4 regions of the Nonomuraea sp. NPDC003754 genome follow, and region 1 is predicted to be linked to each of the others. Evidence: riboswitches for the same ligand, from Rfam matches in the RefSeq annotation. Region 1 holds a riboswitch; each other region holds the start of a gene.
The links. A riboswitch is a leader RNA that binds a small molecule or an ion and turns the genes downstream of it on or off. The one in region 1 is predicted to bind cyclic di-AMP.

Region 1 (4,466 bases):
CGGCTCAAGACCGCCGAGCAGCGGGCCGCCGAGCTGGCCCAGACCGCCGAGGATGCCAGGGTGGCGGCGTCCACGGCCGGCAGCGCGGGGGAGGCCGAGCTCCGGCGGACGCGCGAGCGCCTGGTCGACGTCGAGCGGCAGCTCGAGGCCTCGCGCAGGGCGGCCCGTGAGGGCCGCAGCATCGAGGACACCAGGATCAGGGTGCTGCTGGACGCGCTCCAGGACGCCTCCGCCGGGCTGCGCAGGGAGCTCGCCCTGCCCACGACGATCAGCAGGCCCGCCGACTCGGTCGCGGCCGTCGCCCCCGGCGCGCCCACCGTGCGGGGAGTGCCCGCCAGGGCGCTGGCCGACGACGATCCGCAGCTGCTCGACCAGTTGCTCGCGCTGCCCCAGGTGCACCTGATCATCGACGGCTACAACGTCACCAAGACCGGGTACGGCACGCTCACCCTCGCCGACCAGCGCAACCGGCTGATGACGGGCCTCGGCGGCCTGGTCGCGCAGACCAGGGTCGAGGTCACGGTCGTCTTCGACGGCGCGGAGCTCAACGCGCCCGTGCAGGTCGTCGCGCCGCGCGGGGTCCGGGTGATGTTCAGCGCGCCCGGCGAGATCGCCGACGATCTGATCCGCCAGCTGGTGCGGGCCGAACCGCAGGGCAGGGCGATCGCGGTGGTCTCCTCCGACCGCGAGGTGGCCGAGTCGGTGCGCAGGATGGGGGCGCGCCCCGTGCAGTCGGCGCTGCTCCTGCGCCGTCTTGGCCGAGCCTAGGTCACAAATTGGGTGACTTTTTGAGCTGCTAGGCACCGCTTCTGTACTATTTCGCCCCAGGCGTGATCACTGGGAGGCGTGTCGTCGTGAGGTTTGGCCGGGTGCCGGTGGCTGTGGGTCTCGCGCTCGGAGCGCTTTTCCTGCCCTTGGACGGCGCGCTCGCCGATCCCCGCCCCTCGATCTCTCAGGCCAAGGCCAAGCTCGAGAAGCTCAACGACAAGGCCGACAAGGTCGTCGACAGGTACAACACGGCCACCGAGAAGTACAAGAAGGCCAAGAAGACCTACGACGGGCTCAACACCAGGTACAAGAGCAAGCTGGCCAGGGTGGCGGGCCTGCGTGCCGAGGTCGTCGGCATGGCGGTCAACGCCTACCAGGGCGTCGACGCCACCACCTGGTCCTCGCTGATGGGTGACGCCGACCCCACGGCGACCCTCGGCAGCATGGCGCTGATGGGCCAGATGACGGCCGAGCGGGCGCAGACCCTCGCCGCCTTCGACGAGGAGAACCGGCAGCTCAAGGCCGACAAGGAGGAGGCGCAGGGCGCGCTCACCGAGGCCGACAAGCTGCGCGACGACGTCAAGTCGGAGCGGGACAAGATCCTCGAGCTGGTCGAGCAGCAGAAGAAGCTGCTGCGCAGGCTCGGCGCCTACCGGGTGGGCAACCCCAACAGCACCGGCCTCAAGTACACCGGCTCGGCCTCCGGCAACGCCGCCGCCGTGCTGAGCTTCGCCTACGCGCAGATCGGCAAGCCGTACCAGTACGGCGGGACGGGCCCGGGCGGCTGGGACTGCTCGGGACTGACCCAGGCCTCGTGGCGGGCCGCCGGCGTGTCGCTGCCGCGCACCACCTGGGAGCAGTGGGCCTGGGGTGCCAAGCGCAGGGTCTCTCTCGACAAGCTGCAGCCCGGCGACCTCATCTTCAGCTCAGGGCTCGGGCACGTGAGCATCTACGCCGGCGGCGGCAAGATCGTGCACGCCCCCCAGACGGGTGACGTGGTGAAGGTCGCCAGCCTGTCCTCCTACGGCGGGCGGCTGGTCGGCGCCATCCGGCCGTAGCTCTCGCTCATCTCGCGCAGCACCCGCAGGTAGGCGCTCACCGCGGGCGGGCGGCCCGGCGCCGGCAGGACGGCGGCGCTGATCCGCCTGGCGGGCAGTCGCGGCGCGGGCTCGACCAGCCGGATGCCGGAGCGCACGGCCATGCCCGCGATCGACGGGTGGAGCATCACGCCCACGCCCGCCGCCACCAGGCCCTGGCGGCCGTTCCAGTCGTCGCACAGGTGGGCGATCCTCGGCGCGCGTCCCATCGCGGCCCGCAACTGCGCGACGGGGGCCAGGCCGTCGGGGTGCGTGCCGTCGATCCAGGGCTCGGCGGCGAGGTCGGCCAGCCGTACCCGCTCTCCGGCCGCCAGCGGATGCCCGGCCGGCAGGGCGACCAGCAGCTCGTCGTCGAACAGGTCGAGCACTTCCAGCTCCGGGTCGGGGACGGGATCCCACGAGGTCAGCAGGGCGACGTCGGTGGCGCCCTCCACCAGGCCGGCGGTGACGGGGCACGCGACGTCAGGGCCGCCGACCTTGAGGGAGAGCTCGACGCCCGGGTGGTCGGCGGCGAAGCGGCGGAAGCTCTCGGGCACGAACCTGGTGGCCGCGCTCGGGAAGGCGGTGACCCTGACCCGGCCGGTGTCCGCCGTGGCGAAGGCGCGCAGCCTGGTCTCGAACAGGCTCATGCCGTCGAGCACGGCCATGGCCTGCTCGATCGCCGCCCGGCCCGCCTCCGTCGGCTGGACGCCCCTCGGGCGGCGGTGGAAGAGCGTGACGCCGGTGTGGCGTTCGAGCATGGCGATCTGCCGCGAGACGGCGGGCTGCGTCATGGAGAGCACCTCGGCCGCTCCGGAGAACGAGCCGCGCCGTCCGACCTCCACCAGGACGCGTAGCGACCACCCATCAAGCATGCGCCGAGTGTATGTCGCAGGGATTAAGCCTTAATTCTCCTTATACCGGGAGTGTGAGGAAAGTAACGGATGCGATCTGACAGGTCGCCACAGAAGCAACTGTGAGCAGGGTCACATTCGGATAACGAAACCCGGTGTAGAGCAGCGACTCCTCTTCTGACAAGAACCAGTCGGTGATCTTGACAGCTTTGCCCGGCCTTTGCCTGGCCTTGGGGCGCCGGGTACGTTCTCGCATCGCGGCGACCAAGCCATGGCGCCGGAACCGCTCACCGGCCCCCCAACGGCCGGTGCACGCATAAAGATCCGCTGGTCGCCGCGCCGTAACCCCAGACAGGCGTGCGCGGTCGACCCGCCGAGTCCGTGCGGCATGGAGCACGGAGCCGGGGACCCACGTTCCTGGGGTGAATCCGGCCTGCGGGCCGGAAGGGCGACTTCCCCGCCCGAACCCGTCAGCTAACCCGGTAGGCATTGGTGGAAGTCCCAAGGAGACATTCTGTCTACCCCCTCTAGCACAACCCGTCTGTCCTGCCTTGCCCTCAGCGGCGTCGTGGTGGCGATGGGAGGGATCGTCCTCCACGCACCCGCGGCGCAGGCGACAGTGACCCCGGCGACAGCGGCCCCCGCGACCACCACCCTGGTGACCCCGGTGACCACCACCCTGGCGACGACGACGACCGTGAAGACGGCGCCGGCCGTACAGGCGGGCGCGGCGTCAACGGCCGCGGCGACACGGCAGGCCAAGGCGGCTCGACAGCGGCTGAAGGCGGCCAAGGCCGTCGCCACCGCCAAGAAGCAGATCGGCGACCCCTACCGCTTCGGCGGCACAGGACCCGGCGCCTTCGACTGCTCGGGACTGGTCCAGTACTCCTGGGCCAAGGCCGGCATCAAGATCCCCCGCGTCACGTACAGCCAGTACGCGCGCATCAGGAAGAAGGTCAGGTGGAGCGATCTCAAGCCTGGTGACCTGATGTTCTTCCGCGGGAAGGGTCACGTCGGCATGTACGTCGGCAAGGGCCGGATGGTCCACTCGCCGAGCACGGGCAAGACCGTGCGGATCGAGAAGCTCGGCGGCTGGCGCAAGGCGTCCTTCGCCGGCGCGGTCCGCCCCGGCGCGTAACCCCCGGCCGCCGGACGCCCGAAGCCCCGGCGCGTAGCCCCCGGCCGCCGGACAGGCCTAAGCCCCGTCCATCCCCCTCGGACGGGGCTTCGGCCTGTCCGGGCTAGCATCACAGCCGTGGTGACCCGCAGAACCCTGCTGGCGGCCGCGCTGGCCGGACCGGCGATCTGCACGGTGGCCGGGTCCGCGGGACGCCGCCTGCCGCCCGAGGCCCGCGCGCTCGGCGAGTCAGGCGTCGTCGTCGCCTACGGCGCGCGCTCGCTCGTCGTCGGGCACCACACCGCCGCCGCCCTCCTGCGCGACCTGGCCACGCGGGCCGACGCGGCGGCCCTCACCGTCTCGGCGGTCCTGCGGCGCGCCGTACGGCCACGGGTCGTGGTGCCCAGGACCACCGCGGAGGCGGCCGCCCTCGCGGGCACGGGCCCCGTCGACGGGCTGGCCGCGCTGGCCTCGGCGGAACAGGTGATCGTCCTGCCCGGCGCCTTCGCGCGCCTCACACCCGTGGGCCGCGACGTCGTCCTCACCCACGAGCTGACCCACGTGGCCGCCGGAACGGAAGGGCGGCCCGTGTGGCTGCGGGAAGGGTTCGCCGACTACGTCGGCTACCTGCGCTCGGGACTCGCGACGCGG
Region 2 (4,466 bases), on a different contig from region 1:
ACCAGCAGCGACAGCAGCGTGAGCGTGGTCGACAGACCCGCCGACTCCCCCGCGTACTTGGGCTGGATCACCGACTGGATGACGAAGTTGACCACGGTGTAGACGACGATCACCCAGACCATCGTGACCCAGCCCGAGTCGAGCAGGGCCAGCAGCGCGGGCGGAAGCAGCCCGAGGAAGAACCCGACGTTGGGGATGTAGTTGGTGATGAAGGAGAGCATCCCCCATAGCACGGGCAGCGGTACCCCGAGCAGCCACAGCGCGCCCGCGTCGAGCACCGCCACGATGAAGCCGAAGACGGTGCAGACCACCAGGTAGCGGCAGGTGCTCCTGGCGAAGTCGGTCAGCGCGCGCACGAGGTCGGGTTTGGTGCTCTGCAGCCGGCGGACGGCGGCCTGGATGTGGCCCGCGTCCATGCTCATGCCGTACGCCAGCAGGATGATCACGATGAAGGCGGAGGCGACGTCGAGCAGGCCGCTCAGGAAGCCCTGCACCAGCGGGACGAGCTTGCCGGGATCCAGCGCCTTGACGGCGGCGCTGATCTGCGCGGGGGTTATCCCGAGGCCGGCCAGCCACTGCGTGACGGAGGCGGCCAGCTGGTGGTACTCGTCGGCGTACTGGGGAAGCAGGCCGGCCAGCCGTGCGACCGAGACGACCAGGGCACCCACGAACGCCAGCAGCACCAGCAGCACGACCGTCAGCGGCACGGTCACCAGCACCCACGAGGCCGCGCCGCGCCGCTTCAGCCAGGCGCGCAGCGGGCTGACGGCGATCGTCAGCGTGAGCGCGAGGAAGGCCGGGGCCATGATCGCGCTCGCGCGCCTGAGCCCGGCAAGGATGACCACCGCGGCCGCGAGGCCGATGAGGATCCGCAGTCCACGCGACATCATGGGTCACACTATCGCGACCGTCGGTGACGAAGGCAGGCAACCGCGCCGGTCAGCGCGTTGTACGGGATCGCCGCGGTCGCTGCCCGTGGCGCCAGAGGGGGGACCGGACATCGGGTACGCGGCGTACGCGGCGTACGCGGTGTACCCGATGTCCTGCCTCAGCGAGCGTTGGGACGCTTGCCGTGGTTGGCCGCCTTCTTCTTGCGGGCCTTGGTCTTGCGGGCGCGCTTCGCCATCGCCTACCTCCTCATGTGATGATCCCAACCTCTCGCGAAGGCGGCGGCCCGGACAAGGCCTTCGCCAGATTCCACTCCCCATGTTTCAACATAGATGTGTCATAATTTGGTGGAATCTGTTGGAAGGAGGGCACATGCTCGCACCACAGCGGCAACAGGCGATCCTGGAGCGCGTCCGTCGCAGCGGCGGAGTCCGGGTGGCCGACCTCGTCCGCGAGCTCGGCGTCTCCGACATGACCATTCGCCGGGACCTGGAGGCGCTCGCCGAGCGGGGCCTGCTCGAGAAGGTGCACGGCGGGGCCACGATCAACGGCCCCGGCTCGACGGAAGAGCCGGGCTTCGCCGCCAAGTCGATGCGTCAGCAGCCGGAGAAGGACGCGATCGCCCGCAGGGCGGCCACGCTCGTCCGCCCCGGCACCGCCGTCGCCCTGTCGGCCGGCACCACCACCTGGACGCTGGCCCACCACCTGGTCGACGTGCCGGACCTCACCGTCATCACCAACTCCATCCCCGTCGCCGACGTCTTCCACCGCAGCCCGCGCGCCGACCGCACGGTGGTGCTCACCGGCGGCGTCCGCACGCCGTCCGACGCCCTGGTCGGCCCGGTCGCCGTCGCGGCCATCAGGCGGCTCCACGTCGACACGCTGTTCCTGGGCGTGCACGGCATGAGCACCAAGGCCGGTTTCACCACCCCCAACCTGCTGGAGTCGGAGACCGACAGGGAACTGGTCGCCTCGGCACATCGCCTGGTGGTCCCGGCCGACCACACCAAGTGGGGCACGGTCGGCATCAGCACGATCGCGGAGCTGTCGGAGGCCGACGTCGTCATCAGCGACGCGGCCCTGCCGGACGAGGCGCGCGCGGAGCTGGCCGAGCGGGCGGGAGAACTGATCATCGCGGAGGACATCAAGTGAAGCGCACCATCGCGCACATGGCCGACGGCCGAGAGTTGATCTACTTCGACCGGCGCGACGACGCCGACCGGAGCGCGATCGACGAGCGCGAGCTGCCGCCCAGGCCCGCGGCCTCCGAACTGCGCTACGACCCGCTCACCGAGGAGTGGGTGGCGATGGCGGGTCACCGGCAGACCCGCACCTTCCTGCCGCCGGCCGACGAGTGCCCGCTGTGCCCGACCAGGCCCGGCAAGCCGACCGAGATCCCGGCCGCCGACTACGACGTCGCCGTCTTCGAGAACCGCTTTCCCAGCTTCTCCACCAACCTGGGCACCTACACCGCCCCCGGCGGGCTGAGCGAGGTGCGGCCGGGGGTCGGGCGCTGCGAGGTCGTCTGCTTCACCTCCGACCACGGCTCCTCCTTCTCGGCGCTGTCCGACGAGCAGGTGGAGCTGGTGATGGAGGCCTGGGCCGACCGCACGGCCGAGCTGTCGGCGATCCCGGGCGTGGAGCAGGTGTTCTGCTTCGAGAACAGGGGCGCCGAGATCGGCATCACGCTGGCGCACCCGCACGGCCAGATCTACGCCTACCCCTACGTCACCCCGCGCACCCGCCTGCACCTGGCGGCCGCGGCCAAGCGGCCGAACCTGTTCGCCGACGTGCTGGCCGCCGAGCGGGCGGGCGAGCGTGTGGTGGCCGCCAACGAGCTGTGGACCGCGTTCGTGCCGGCCGCCGCCCGCTACCCGTTCGAGGTGCACCTCTACCCGCACCGCCAGGTTCCGGACCTGGCGGCGCTCACCCAGGAGGAGCGCGCCGCCTTCGGCCCCGTCTACACCCGCGTGCTGAAGGCGCTCGACGGGCTGTTCGGGGTGGTCATGCCGTACGTGGCCGCCTGGCACCAGGCCCCCGTACGGCACGGCCGCGACCTGGCCTACCTGCACATGGAGCTGTTCAGCATCCGCAGGGCGCCGGAGAAGCTGAAGTACCTGGCGGGCTCGGAGTCGGCGATGGGCGCCTTCGTCAACGACGTTCTGCCCGAGGACGCGGCACGGCTGCTTCGATCACAAGTAGATCACTAATTAATGTCCGCTTGAGGTCGCATTACGGGGGATTTACTACTAATATCCCGATTCGTCGGCTTTCACAGCCGTCACATGCCTAATCCTGGGCGCGTTGCCCGGAGCCGGGGACCCATCGAGAACCTGGGGTGAATCCACGCGTGTGGTAGGGCTTCTCCCGCCCGAACCCGTCAGCTAACCCGGCCGGCAGACGGAGAGGATCGTTCGTGGCGTCCCCCACGTCCCGTTTCGCATGCGGTGCTGTCGCCGCGCTGTCCCTCGTGATCGGTTCCGCGACCGCAGTCTCGGCTGCCCCCAAGCCGTCCGAACCGCAGTTGCGGACCGAGCTGAAGAAGCTCAACACCCGGGTCGACAAGCTGATCCGGACCTACAACGCCAAGCGCGTCTCGCTGGCCAAGGCCCAGAAGGACGCGAAAGCGGCCGGGAAACAGCTCGCGGCGGCCGAGCAGACCCTGGTCACGGCCGAGAAGGAGGCCTCGAGGATCACCGAGCTGCGCTACCAGGCCAGCACCCCTGACCTGCCGACGCTGCTGTTCACCCCCGACCTCAACACCGCCGCCCTGCTCGAGCAGATGAGCGCCGAGCAGGACGCGGTCGTCAAGAACGTCGCCGCGGCGCGCGACACCAAGAAGCAGGCCGCCGACGCGGCCACCGCGCTCGCCGACCGGATCAGGACCGAGACCGAGCAGGTCGCCGGCGACCGGAAGGCCGCCGAGGGCATGATCAAGGACATCGAGAAGAAGCTGCAGGCCCTCGTGCCGACCGGTCCTGGCCGCAAGGCCGACGGCAGCTGGGCGCCCGAGCTTCCCGCCGGGTCGGACAACATCACCCCGCGCACCCGGCTCATGCGCGACACCATCAAGAAGACGTTCGCGCTGCCGTTCGAGGTGGGCTGCTACCGGTCGGGCAGCAGCGGGGAACACCCCCTCGGACGGGCCTGCGACTTCATGATGAGCTCGGGCGGCTCCATGCCCGCGGCCGTCAACCGGACGCTGGGCGACCAGATCGCGGCGTGGGCGGTGAAGAACCAGACCCGCCTGGGCGTCAAGTACGTGATCTGGCGGCAGCGGATCAACAGCGGCAGCGGCTGGCGGCCGATGTCCGACCGCGGCAGCATCACCGAGAACCACTACGACCACGTCCACGTCTCGATGAACTGAAAGCAGGCGATGGCGAGCCGCCTGGACCGATACGCCTCCGCCGCCCCCGCGGCCGTCCTCGGCGGCGGGGGCGTTCACGGGTCAGGCGAGGTCGAACCGGTCGAGTTCCATGACCTTGGTCCAGGCCGCGACGAAGTCGGTCACGAACTTGTCGCGGGCGTCCTGGCTGGCGTAGACCTCCGCGAGGGCCCGTAGCTGGGAGTTGGAG
Region 3 (4,466 bases), on a different contig from region 1:
CCCTTGGCGAGACGGGCGTAGGCGTCGCCGGCCTGCTCCAGCGGGTAGGTCCCGGCGACCCTCGCGGTCAGCCGGCCGAGCCCGGCCAGCCGGGCGATCCCGGCGAGCTGGAACGGCTCCTCGCGGAAGAACACGGTGGCCACGTCCGTCCCCCGCAGCGCGACCGGTGCCACGCCGGCTGTGAGGGTGACGAACGTCCCCCCGTCGCGGAGGGCGTTCAGTCCCTCCAGGCCGGTCACGGCGGCGTCGATCACGGCGTCCACCCCGCCTGGCACCCGCTTCCTGACCGCCTCGCCCAGATCCTCTCCGCGCGGGACGAACCACTCGGCGCCGAACCCCCGGACCAGTTCCTCGTCGTCGCCTCCCGCCGCGGCCACCACCCGCAGGCCGCGGGCCGTCGCCAGTTCCACCGCGAACCCGCCGACGGCGCCCGCGGCCCCCGTGACCAGGACGGTCTGGCCCTGGCTCAGGTTCGCCCGGTCGAGCGACTGCCACGCGGTCAGCGTGTTGAGCGGCAGGGTGGCGGCCTCGACCAAGGACAACCCCGCCGGAGCGGGCGCGACCGCCGGCGCGTCGACCACCACGTGGTCCGCCTGGGCCTTGGTCGGCAGTTCGAGCCGGCTGACCAAGGCGATCACCTCTTGCCCGGGCGCGATGGCGACGCCTTCACCCACCTGGTCGACCACGCCCGCGGCGTCGAAGCCGAGGCCGTAGGAGTCGAGCTCGCGGGCGACGCCGTAGTCGCTGAGCGAACCTGAGGCGACCGCGAGGTCGAACGGGTTCAGGCCGGCGGCGGCGACCTTGATCCGGACCTGGCCCCGGCCCGCCTGGGGAGTCGGGGCCTCGATGAGCTCGGGAGAGCCGGAACCGCCGATGAGGGCACGCATGGTTGTCATGCGGACGACCCTAGGGAGAGAAGCTCTCTTCTGGTAAGAAGGCACCTGGAAGTGCGTAAGCCACCCGGAGGAGCTCGCATGGCGACCACGACGGCGGCCGCGCGCCGTGCCGCGGCCAAGCAGGAGTACGACGCGTACGTCGCGCAGTGCCCCTCGAGGAAGCTGCTGGACACCCTCAGCGACAAATGGGTCAGCCTGATACTCACCGCCCTGGCCGGCGGCTCGATGCGATACAGCGATCTGGCCAGGACGGTCGCGGGCGTGAGCCAGAAGATGCTGACGCAGACGCTTCGCGGGCTGGAAAGGGACGGGCTGGTCTTCAGAACGGTGACCGCCTCGGTGCCGGTGCGCGTGGATTATGAGCTCACGCCACTCGGAACGAGTCTGCTCCCACTCATGGCCGCGATCAAGGAATGGGCGGAGAGTCACATCGAGGATGTCGAGCTTGCCCGCGAACGCTATGACGCCGGGCAGACCGCTGAAAAAACGGCGTGAAATTCAGGATAAGAGCGCATTGCGGTCGGCCGGTTGTGGCCTGATCTTCGCGCCGTATGTCGCGCGAGTTCTTCATATAGAAACGATCAAGTCAATAGTCGCCGTCAAGCGCTTCGTGGAATCAACCTTGACGACCTTTCGAGTATGCGTTTACCGTCTGCGGGACGAGCAGCGGTGCTCGAGCCGAGACGTCGCCGAGTTGTGCTGTTGGGGGGAGGGCTCCCGATGGATGTGCTCACCGACGACGGAGTCGTGTTGAGCCAGGACGACCTGGATCTCCTCGCGGAGTTGGCCAAGGGTGTCACGGTCGACCGCGTGGGCAGAACGCTGGAGATCAGCGGCCGCACGGTCCGCCGCCGCCTGCGCGTCATCTGCGACAGGATCGGCGTCGCCACGGCCATCGAGGCCGTGGCCTGGGCCGCGCGCCGGCGACTGATCTAGTCGGCGATCCGTACGGCTCCCGCGAACGGCCTGTTGGCGATCGCGGCGACCCGGACGACGTCACCCGTGCGGGGCGCGTGCACCATCATCCCGCCGCCGATGTAGATGCCCACATGGTGCAGGTCGTTGTAGAAGAAGACCAGGTCGCCGGGGCGTAGCTGCTCGCGCGAGATGTGGGTGCCGGCCGTCCACTGGTCGCCGGTGTAGTGCGGCAGGCTGATGCCCACCTGCTGGTAGGCGGCCATGACCAGGCCCGAGCAGTCGAAGGAACTCGGCCCCTCGGCGCCCCACACGTACGGCTTGAGCTGTTGGGTCAGCGCCCAGCGGGCGGCCTGCGCGGCCTTGCCGCTGCCGATGATGGGCAGGTTGACCCTGCTGGCGCGGGTGCCCGGCCGTCCCGCCTCGCCCAGGGCGCGCCGGAACAGGCTGCTCTCGGTCTTGGCGACCATCGAGGTGATCTTGTCGCGTTTGCTGCCGAGGTCGTTGACGAGTTTCTGGACCTCGGCCAGGCGTGTCTTGGCGGTCGCCCTCGCCTTCTCGGCGGCGGCGATGGACTCGGCGAGCTCCTTGACCTCCTGGCCCTGCTGCTGGCCGAGGGCGTAGGAGGTGGCGGCGGCGTCGAGGAAGGAGTCGGGGTCGCCCGACGAGGTGAAGGCCAGGCCGTCGGCGAGGCCGCCGTACATGTAGGTGCTCTCGGCCACGAGCGTGGCTCGGGCGCGCTTGGCGGCCAGATCGGCCTCGCTGGTGGCCAGGACCTTCTTGGCGGTCTCGGCGGACTTCTTGACGCCCTTGAGCTTCTCGCGCTGCCCGTTGTACTGCTCGGTGAGCGTCTCGATGTCGTTGTGCATCTTCTCGACGCGCTCGGCGAGCTCCTTGAGCGTCGGCTTGGGGTCGGCGGCGGCCGGGCTCAGCGGCATGGCGAGGGCGAGGGCGGCCATCGCGGCGCTCACGACGGCGAACCGCTTCCTGGGGGAGCCCGGTTCGTGGGGGCGGGCGTGCTTGCCCGCGGACTTCCCCTCGTGAGTGCGCCTGCGCTTCACCAACCAGCTCCTCTCGTAGCCGCCGACCGGGTTAGCTGACGGGTTCGGGCCGGAGCAGCCCTACCGAGCACGGACTCGGACTCACCCCTGTGGCGGTCGGTGGTCCGCCGGCGGGTCCCCGGCTCCCCGTGGTGGGGGATTAGGCGCGTCACCCACGCCTGGCTGCGTGGGTGACATCGTCGCTGGACACTAGTGCAAGCCAGGTTCGTGCTCAACCAGAACTACGGATCCAGTAGAGGATGCGCAAACAAAGGATCACGGGCGGGTCACGCGAAAGCCTGATCAACCAGGGTATTGCGTGCCCTTTGCCCGGATTGGCAGAGATTTGTCGGGCATGTCGTGCGTCGATGCGGAGCGTGCTCGCCTCACTACGTGAGGTCATGTGATGGTAGTTAGGGATGGGCCGAAACAAGCTCGGTACGCTGAAGGGCCATGGAGCAGGTCGTCGAGCGCCCAATGCAGGACACCGAGATCGTCGTACGGCGCGCCCGCACGCCGGACGTCAGGTCGATCAAGCGCCTGGTCGACATCTACGCGGGGGCGGGCCGCAAGCTTCTCGAAAAAGCCACGGTCACGCTGTACGAGGACGTCCAGGAGTTCTGGGTCGCCGAGCGCGGCGGCCAGGTGGTCGGCTGTGGCGCGCTCCATGTGCTGTGGGAGGACCTCGCCGAAATTCGCACGGTCGCCGTCGATCCCGCGGCCAAAGGTTCAGGCGTCGGTCACCGTATTGTTACCGCGCTCGTGAGAACGGCTCGCGACCTGGGCCTTCGCCGGGTCTTCTGCCTGACGTTCGAGGTCGACTTCTTCGCCCGACACGGCTTCGTGCCCATCCAGGGAACGCCGGTATCACCCGAGGTCTACGCCGAGCTGCTGGCCTCCTACGACGAGGGTGTGGCCGAGTTTCTGGACCTCGAGCACGTCAAGCCCAACACCCTTGGCAACACCAGGATGCTGCTTCATCTGGACGCAGTTGACTACGGCGTTGACCAAGAGGAAAGGTGATTGTTGATACTCATGTCGATACGTTGGGCAACAGCAAGCATGTGTCCTGACATGTGCCACATGCGCCATCGAAGCGAGGTGACACGGTGAGCACCGGACAGCCGCCGTACCCGGACCAACCTGACGACAATTCCGGATACGGTCAGCAGAACGCAGGACGCCCTGGCGAGCAGCCGGATCCTGACGTGACGATCGTCGGCTATCGCCATGAGGGCGGCGGCTACGGTCAGCCGTCACAGGGCCAGCCCGACCAAGGCTACGGCCAGCAGGGCTACGGCCAGCAGCCCGGTTACGGCCAGCAGGGCTACGGCCAGCAGCAGCAGCCCGGCTACGGCCAGCCTTCCTCGGGCCAGCAGGGCTACGGCCAGCAGCAGCCCGGCTATGGACAGCAGGGCTACGGCCAGCCCGCGTCAGGCCAGCAGCCCGGCTACGGCCAGCCCTCCTCGGGCCAGCAGGGCTACGGCCAGCAGCCCCCCGCTTCCGGCCAGCAGCCTTACGGTCAGCAGGGCTACGGCCAGCAGTACGGCCAGCCCGGCTACGGCCAGCAGGCCGCCTCGGGCCAGCAGCCCGAGTACGGCCAGCAGGGCTACGG
Region 4 (4,466 bases), on a different contig from region 1:
CGGCGCGGAGGATCTCGGCGGTGCGTTCGCGGTCGAGGTCGGCGGCGCGCATGTCCTGGGGGTCACGGTCGGGCAGGGGGGTGCTCATGGGTAAAGCGTAGACCGGTTTCACGTGGTGCGCGGGGTCGTGCGAAGCTGTCAGTGTCCCCAAGACCAGGAGGTCCTGATGGCTGAAACACCGGCGGAACCCGAGCCGATCGAGGCTCCCGAGGATGAGCTGAAGCGGAAGTTCCGCGAGGCGCTCGAGCGCAAGAACAACGCGCACGCAGACTCGGTCGCGGGCGGGCAGGGGAAAGGCCCCTCGAAGATTCACGGTGCCCACGGTCCCGCCTCGAACAAGCGGACCTTCCGTCGTAAGAGCGGCGGCTGACGCCACGACGTCGAAGGGAGGGTACGGCACCTGCCGTACCCTCCCTTCTTTTTCCCGCATTGTGGCGCTGAGCTGCGGAGATGCGGCTGGTGGGAGAATGTGAGAAACATTCTCAATAGCGCCTGGCGGAATAGCCTTGCCACTCTGGAGAGCTTTTTCGCTCCTCTAGCTATAAATATCCATAACCGCCGTCTTCTCCGTCTTTTTGGGGGCTCCTCCGCCTCCTACGCTGTCCCGGTCAGCGCGACGGTGAGGGAGGTCTCGTGCTGGGACTCGATGACTGCCTGGCCGAGGTCATGGCCATACCCGGAGCGCTCGACGCGATGGTGGTCGAGCACACGAGCGGCATGGCGGTGGTCGCGAACGGGAGCGAGGGCCTGGACGCCGAGCGCTCCGCGGCGGCGCTGAGCGAGGCACTGCGCCACACCACGGACGGGCTCGCCCAGACCTCCCCCGATGGAACGATCCGGATCGACGAGATGCTCGTCACCACCGACAAGGGCCACCATCTCGTGCGCCACGTGGTGACGCCGTTCGAGGGCCCGCTGGTCATCTACGTGCGGCTGGACAAGGAGCGGGCCAACCTCGCCTTGGCCCGCTACCGCCTGCAGGCCATCTCAGGACAGTTGACCTCGTGACATGCCGGCACTGGACACGCTGCTCGCCGGGCTGGCGAGAGAACGCTCGACGGGCGCCCTGCGGGTGGGGCGGGCCGGCGCGATCTTCATGGACGCCGGCCGGGTCACCTACATGGAGTGCGCGGACACGCCGAGGGCCGAGGACGTGCTGATGGCCAGCGGCAGGGTCTCGGCGCCCGCCCTGCGCAGGGCCCAGCGCGAGGGCGGCGCGCGCCTGGTCGACTACGGCATGCTCACCAAGGGCGAGCTGCAGCACTGCGTGCTCGGCGCGGTCCTCGACGCGGCGTACTTCCTCCTGCCGGTCACCGGGACCAGGCCCAAGTTCCGGCCCGGCGAGCGGCACTGGCTCGGCTCCCACTGGTTCTTCGAGGTCGAGGAGATCGTCCGCGAGTGCGGCAGGAGGCGGGCCCAGCTGGAGCGCGTCTGGCCGTCGGCGGACGTGGACACCGCCCCGGTCGCGCCGGTCAGGCGGCCGCCGGGCCACCGTGTCGTGCTGAGCGACCTGCAGTGGGAGATCCTCGTCCACGCCGACCGCGCGGCCACCCCCCTGGAACTGGCCATGAGGCTCGGCCGGCCCGGCTACGCGACGCTGCTGGCCGTACGGCGGCTGGCGGCGGCGGGGCTGCTCACCCGTCCGGAGGGTACGGCGCCGCCGCTGCCGCGACGGGTCGACCGGGTTCCGGAGGCCGGGCCGCGCCACGACCCCGACGCTCCTGCTCTGCCCCTGGGGCCCGTGGTGACCGCGGACCCGACCGACGTGAACCTGCTGTTGCGGCTGAAGAAGGCGCTGGAGGAGCTGTCGTGAGGTTCCCCTCACTCAGAAGGAGGCCACCGGTGGAGCTGCGGGACGAGGTGCTGAAGGAGATGATCCTGTTGCGCGAGCGTACGCCCGACGTCAGCGGAAGCATCGCCTGCAGCGTGGACGGGCTGACCATCGCCAGCGACCTGACGGGCGGCAACGTCGAGCAGACCGCCGCGCTGTCGGCGGCGCTGCTGGCCCTCAGCAGACGCATGGCCGTCATGGCCGGCAAGGGTGCCCTGGAGGAGACCCTCATCTCGGGCAGCGCGGGCTTCGCCGCCTTCTACACGGCCGGCCCCACGATCGTCCTCACAGTCCTGGCCGAGCCCGGCACCAATCTCGGGCTGCTGCGGCTGGAGGGTCGCAAGACGGCGGCGAGCGTCGCCGCCATCGCATCGCGAAAGTGACTCGCATTCACACGGAGGAAACGCATGGCCAGCATGGACGTCTCTCTCAAGGAGATGATGGCGATCGACGGCGCGCTCGGGGCCGTCGTGGTCGACTACGGCAGCGGCATGGCGCTCGGCGCCCTCGGCGGCTCCAAGGACCTGGACCTGCAGGTGGCCGCCGCGGGCAACACCGAGGTCGTCAAGGCGAAGATGCGCACGATGGAGTCGCTCGGCCTCAAGGAGGTCATCGAGGACATCCTCATCACGCTGACCGGTCAGTACCACATCATCAGGCCGATGACCGGCAGGGGCGGCAAGGGACTCTTCCTTTACCTGGCGCTGGACCGCACCAGGGCGAACCTGGCGCTGGCGCGCCACCAGCTGCGCGGCATCGAGGAGAAGCTCGAGGTCTGACGGACCACGCCCCGTGTCCGCGGCGCGGCGGGCACGGGGCGTGCCGTACGACCGGCCCGCGCCTTCTTCAGCCGTGTGTACTCCGGCTTTACCCCGGCGCCGCTGCCGATTTCATGATTTTTATCCCCTTGATCGGCTTTCCTGCCGCGCCCGCGCAACCCGTTGTTTTTCAGGGGTTTCCGCGCTCTCCGCGCCTGCTGAATCGTGACGATAAAGGGTAGATCCTCTTTCCGATTCATGGGTTTGCTTTTGCCTTTGGGGTGATTTGCCCATAGAGTCCTTTGCGTTACCGAGCGGTGACCGTGCTCTTCACCAGGGAAGAGTCGGCCGGTCGGCGCCGAATCCCGCGACTGCGGGAACCGGGGACCCATCTCTTTGGGGTGAATCCGGCCTCGTGCCGGTAGGGCATCTCCACGCCCGAACCCGTCAGCTAACCCGGTAGGCGAGATGGAGAGGACACCACCCTTGTACGACAGCCCCCCGAACTGAGCGGCGCTTCCCCCCGCTTCCTTTCGCGCTCTGTCTTTTCGCGTAGCGACTGCTAGGCCCATGCCCGGCTACGCCTTTGCCTGATCTTCATGTGAGCGCGGATTTCCTATCCCTCGCACAAAGGACTTTCATGACCCGCCGCTTTGGCATGCGCGCTTCCGCCCTGCTCGTCACCACCGCCCTCGCCGTCGGTTCCGGCGCCGCCGCCGCTCTCGCCGAGCCCACGGAGCCCGACCTCGCCCGGACCACCCAGCAGCGGACCCTCCTCCAGGGAGGCACCACCGCCTCCTACTTCTGGGACGACTCCTCCGGCCGCGCCGGCGACACCGGCCTGCCCGCGAGCGGCATCTCGATGCGCAAGGGCCTGGCAGCCAGCCCGAGCTGGCCCCTCATGACCGAAGGCTACGTCGTCTACAAGGGTAAGAAGGCCCCCTTCTTCGTGGGTGACCGTGGTCCTGGCGTGCCCTCCAGCAGCGGCGTCATGCTCGACCTCGACGCCAAGACCTTCGCCTACCTCACCGGCGGCGAGTTCAACTCCGACACGCTGATGGTGAACGGCAACGGCGGTCAGGGCCACATCAAGGTCCAGTACGTCATCACCAAGTGGGGTGACGGCGTGGGCAAGAAGAACCACCCCGTCGCCTTCTCCACCGGCGCGTGGGGTCGTATGGACCACAACCCGGCCAAGCCGCCGGTCGACTACCTGGCCCTGGCCGAGAAGAAGAAGGCCGAGGCCGCCAAGAAGGCGCAGGCCGCCAAGAAGGCCGAGCTGGTCGCCGCCCGTGAGGCGGACGAGCAGGAGTCCAAGGGGACGACGGCCGCCGCCGCGTCGGTCAGGCCCGCCTCCTTCGACGGCCCGGTGCGCACCACCGCCGCCCGGAGCGCGACCGAGGACGACAGCCACACCGGCACCGCGCTGGCCCTCATCGGCGGTCTCGCGATCGTCGGCGGCGTCGGCTACCTGGGCCGCGACCACCTGCGCAAGGTCGTCTCCCGCTGATCTCCCTCTTGTCGTCATGCGAAACAGAATGAGATTCTGCTTCGCATGACGCTCATGGCGCGCGCCAACGGCATCGACATCGCCTACGACCCCATCGGTGACCCCCAAGACCGGCCCCTTCTGCTGATCATGGGGCTCGGCTCCCAGCTCGTCCACTGGGACGACGAGTTCTGCGAACTGCTCTCCAGGAGGGGCCACCACGTCGTCCGCTTCGACAACCGCGACGTGGGGCTCTCCACCCACTTCCGCGAGGCGGGCGTGCCCGACCTCACCCCCGGCGCGGCGGCGCCGTACCTGCTGAGCGACATGGCCGGCGACGCGGCGGGCCTGATGGACGCGCTCGGCTGGCCCGCCGCGCACGTGGTGG

Region 2: linked by a shared signal. The riboswitch ahead of ACWEVS_RS38480 (coiled-coil domain-containing protein) and the one ahead of ACWEVS_RS22505 (C40 family peptidase) in region 1 are both predicted to bind cyclic di-AMP.
Region 3: linked by a shared signal. The riboswitch ahead of ACWEVS_RS18505 (NlpC/P60 family protein) and the one ahead of ACWEVS_RS22505 (C40 family peptidase) in region 1 are both predicted to bind cyclic di-AMP.
Region 4: linked by a shared signal. The riboswitch ahead of ACWEVS_RS27080 (hypothetical protein) and the one ahead of ACWEVS_RS22505 (C40 family peptidase) in region 1 are both predicted to bind cyclic di-AMP.

Annotation. Positions count from the first base shown of each region.
Region 1 is NZ_JBSGJX010000017.1:160,986-165,451, reverse strand. It holds gene ACWEVS_RS22520 (NYN domain-containing protein) at 1-768, shown strand, start outside; gene ACWEVS_RS22515 (NlpC/P60 family protein) at 870-1,826, shown strand; gene ACWEVS_RS22510 (LysR family transcriptional regulator) at 1,790-2,719, opposite strand; cyclic di-AMP (ydaO/yuaA leader) riboswitch at 3,060-3,202, shown strand; gene ACWEVS_RS22505 (C40 family peptidase) at 3,276-3,836, shown strand; gene ACWEVS_RS22500 (hypothetical protein) at 3,954-4,466, shown strand, end outside.
Region 2 is NZ_JBSGJX010000047.1:10,564-15,029, forward strand. It holds gene ACWEVS_RS38460 (AI-2E family transporter) at 1-890, opposite strand, end outside; gene ACWEVS_RS38465 (50S ribosomal protein bL37) at 1,049-1,126, opposite strand; gene ACWEVS_RS38470 (DeoR/GlpR family DNA-binding transcription regulator) at 1,261-2,040, shown strand; gene galT (galactose-1-phosphate uridylyltransferase) at 2,037-3,098, shown strand; cyclic di-AMP (ydaO/yuaA leader) riboswitch at 3,165-3,301, shown strand; gene ACWEVS_RS38480 (coiled-coil domain-containing protein) at 3,305-4,258, shown strand; gene katG (catalase/peroxidase HPI) at 4,340-4,466, opposite strand, start outside.
Region 3 is NZ_JBSGJX010000013.1:133,934-138,399, reverse strand. It holds gene ACWEVS_RS18520 (NADP-dependent oxidoreductase) at 1-896, opposite strand, end outside; gene ACWEVS_RS18515 (winged helix-turn-helix transcriptional regulator) at 975-1,391, shown strand; gene ACWEVS_RS18510 (LuxR C-terminal-related transcriptional regulator) at 1,617-1,832, shown strand; gene ACWEVS_RS18505 (NlpC/P60 family protein) at 1,829-2,872, opposite strand; cyclic di-AMP (ydaO/yuaA leader) riboswitch at 2,878-3,028, opposite strand; gene ACWEVS_RS18500 (amino-acid N-acetyltransferase) at 3,305-3,874, shown strand; gene ACWEVS_RS18495 (RDD family protein) at 3,961-4,466, shown strand, end outside.
Region 4 is NZ_JBSGJX010000023.1:113,908-118,373, reverse strand. It holds gene ACWEVS_RS27110 (DUF1707 SHOCT-like domain-containing protein) at 1-88, opposite strand, end outside; gene ACWEVS_RS27105 (DUF5302 domain-containing protein) at 167-370, shown strand; gene ACWEVS_RS27100 (roadblock/LC7 domain-containing protein) at 634-1,008, shown strand; gene ACWEVS_RS27095 (hypothetical protein) at 1,010-1,813, shown strand; gene ACWEVS_RS27090 (roadblock/LC7 domain-containing protein) at 1,843-2,214, shown strand; gene ACWEVS_RS27085 (hypothetical protein) at 2,239-2,610, shown strand; cyclic di-AMP (ydaO/yuaA leader) riboswitch at 2,936-3,070, shown strand; gene ACWEVS_RS27080 (hypothetical protein) at 3,230-4,099, shown strand; gene ACWEVS_RS27075 (alpha/beta hydrolase) at 4,145-4,466, shown strand, end outside.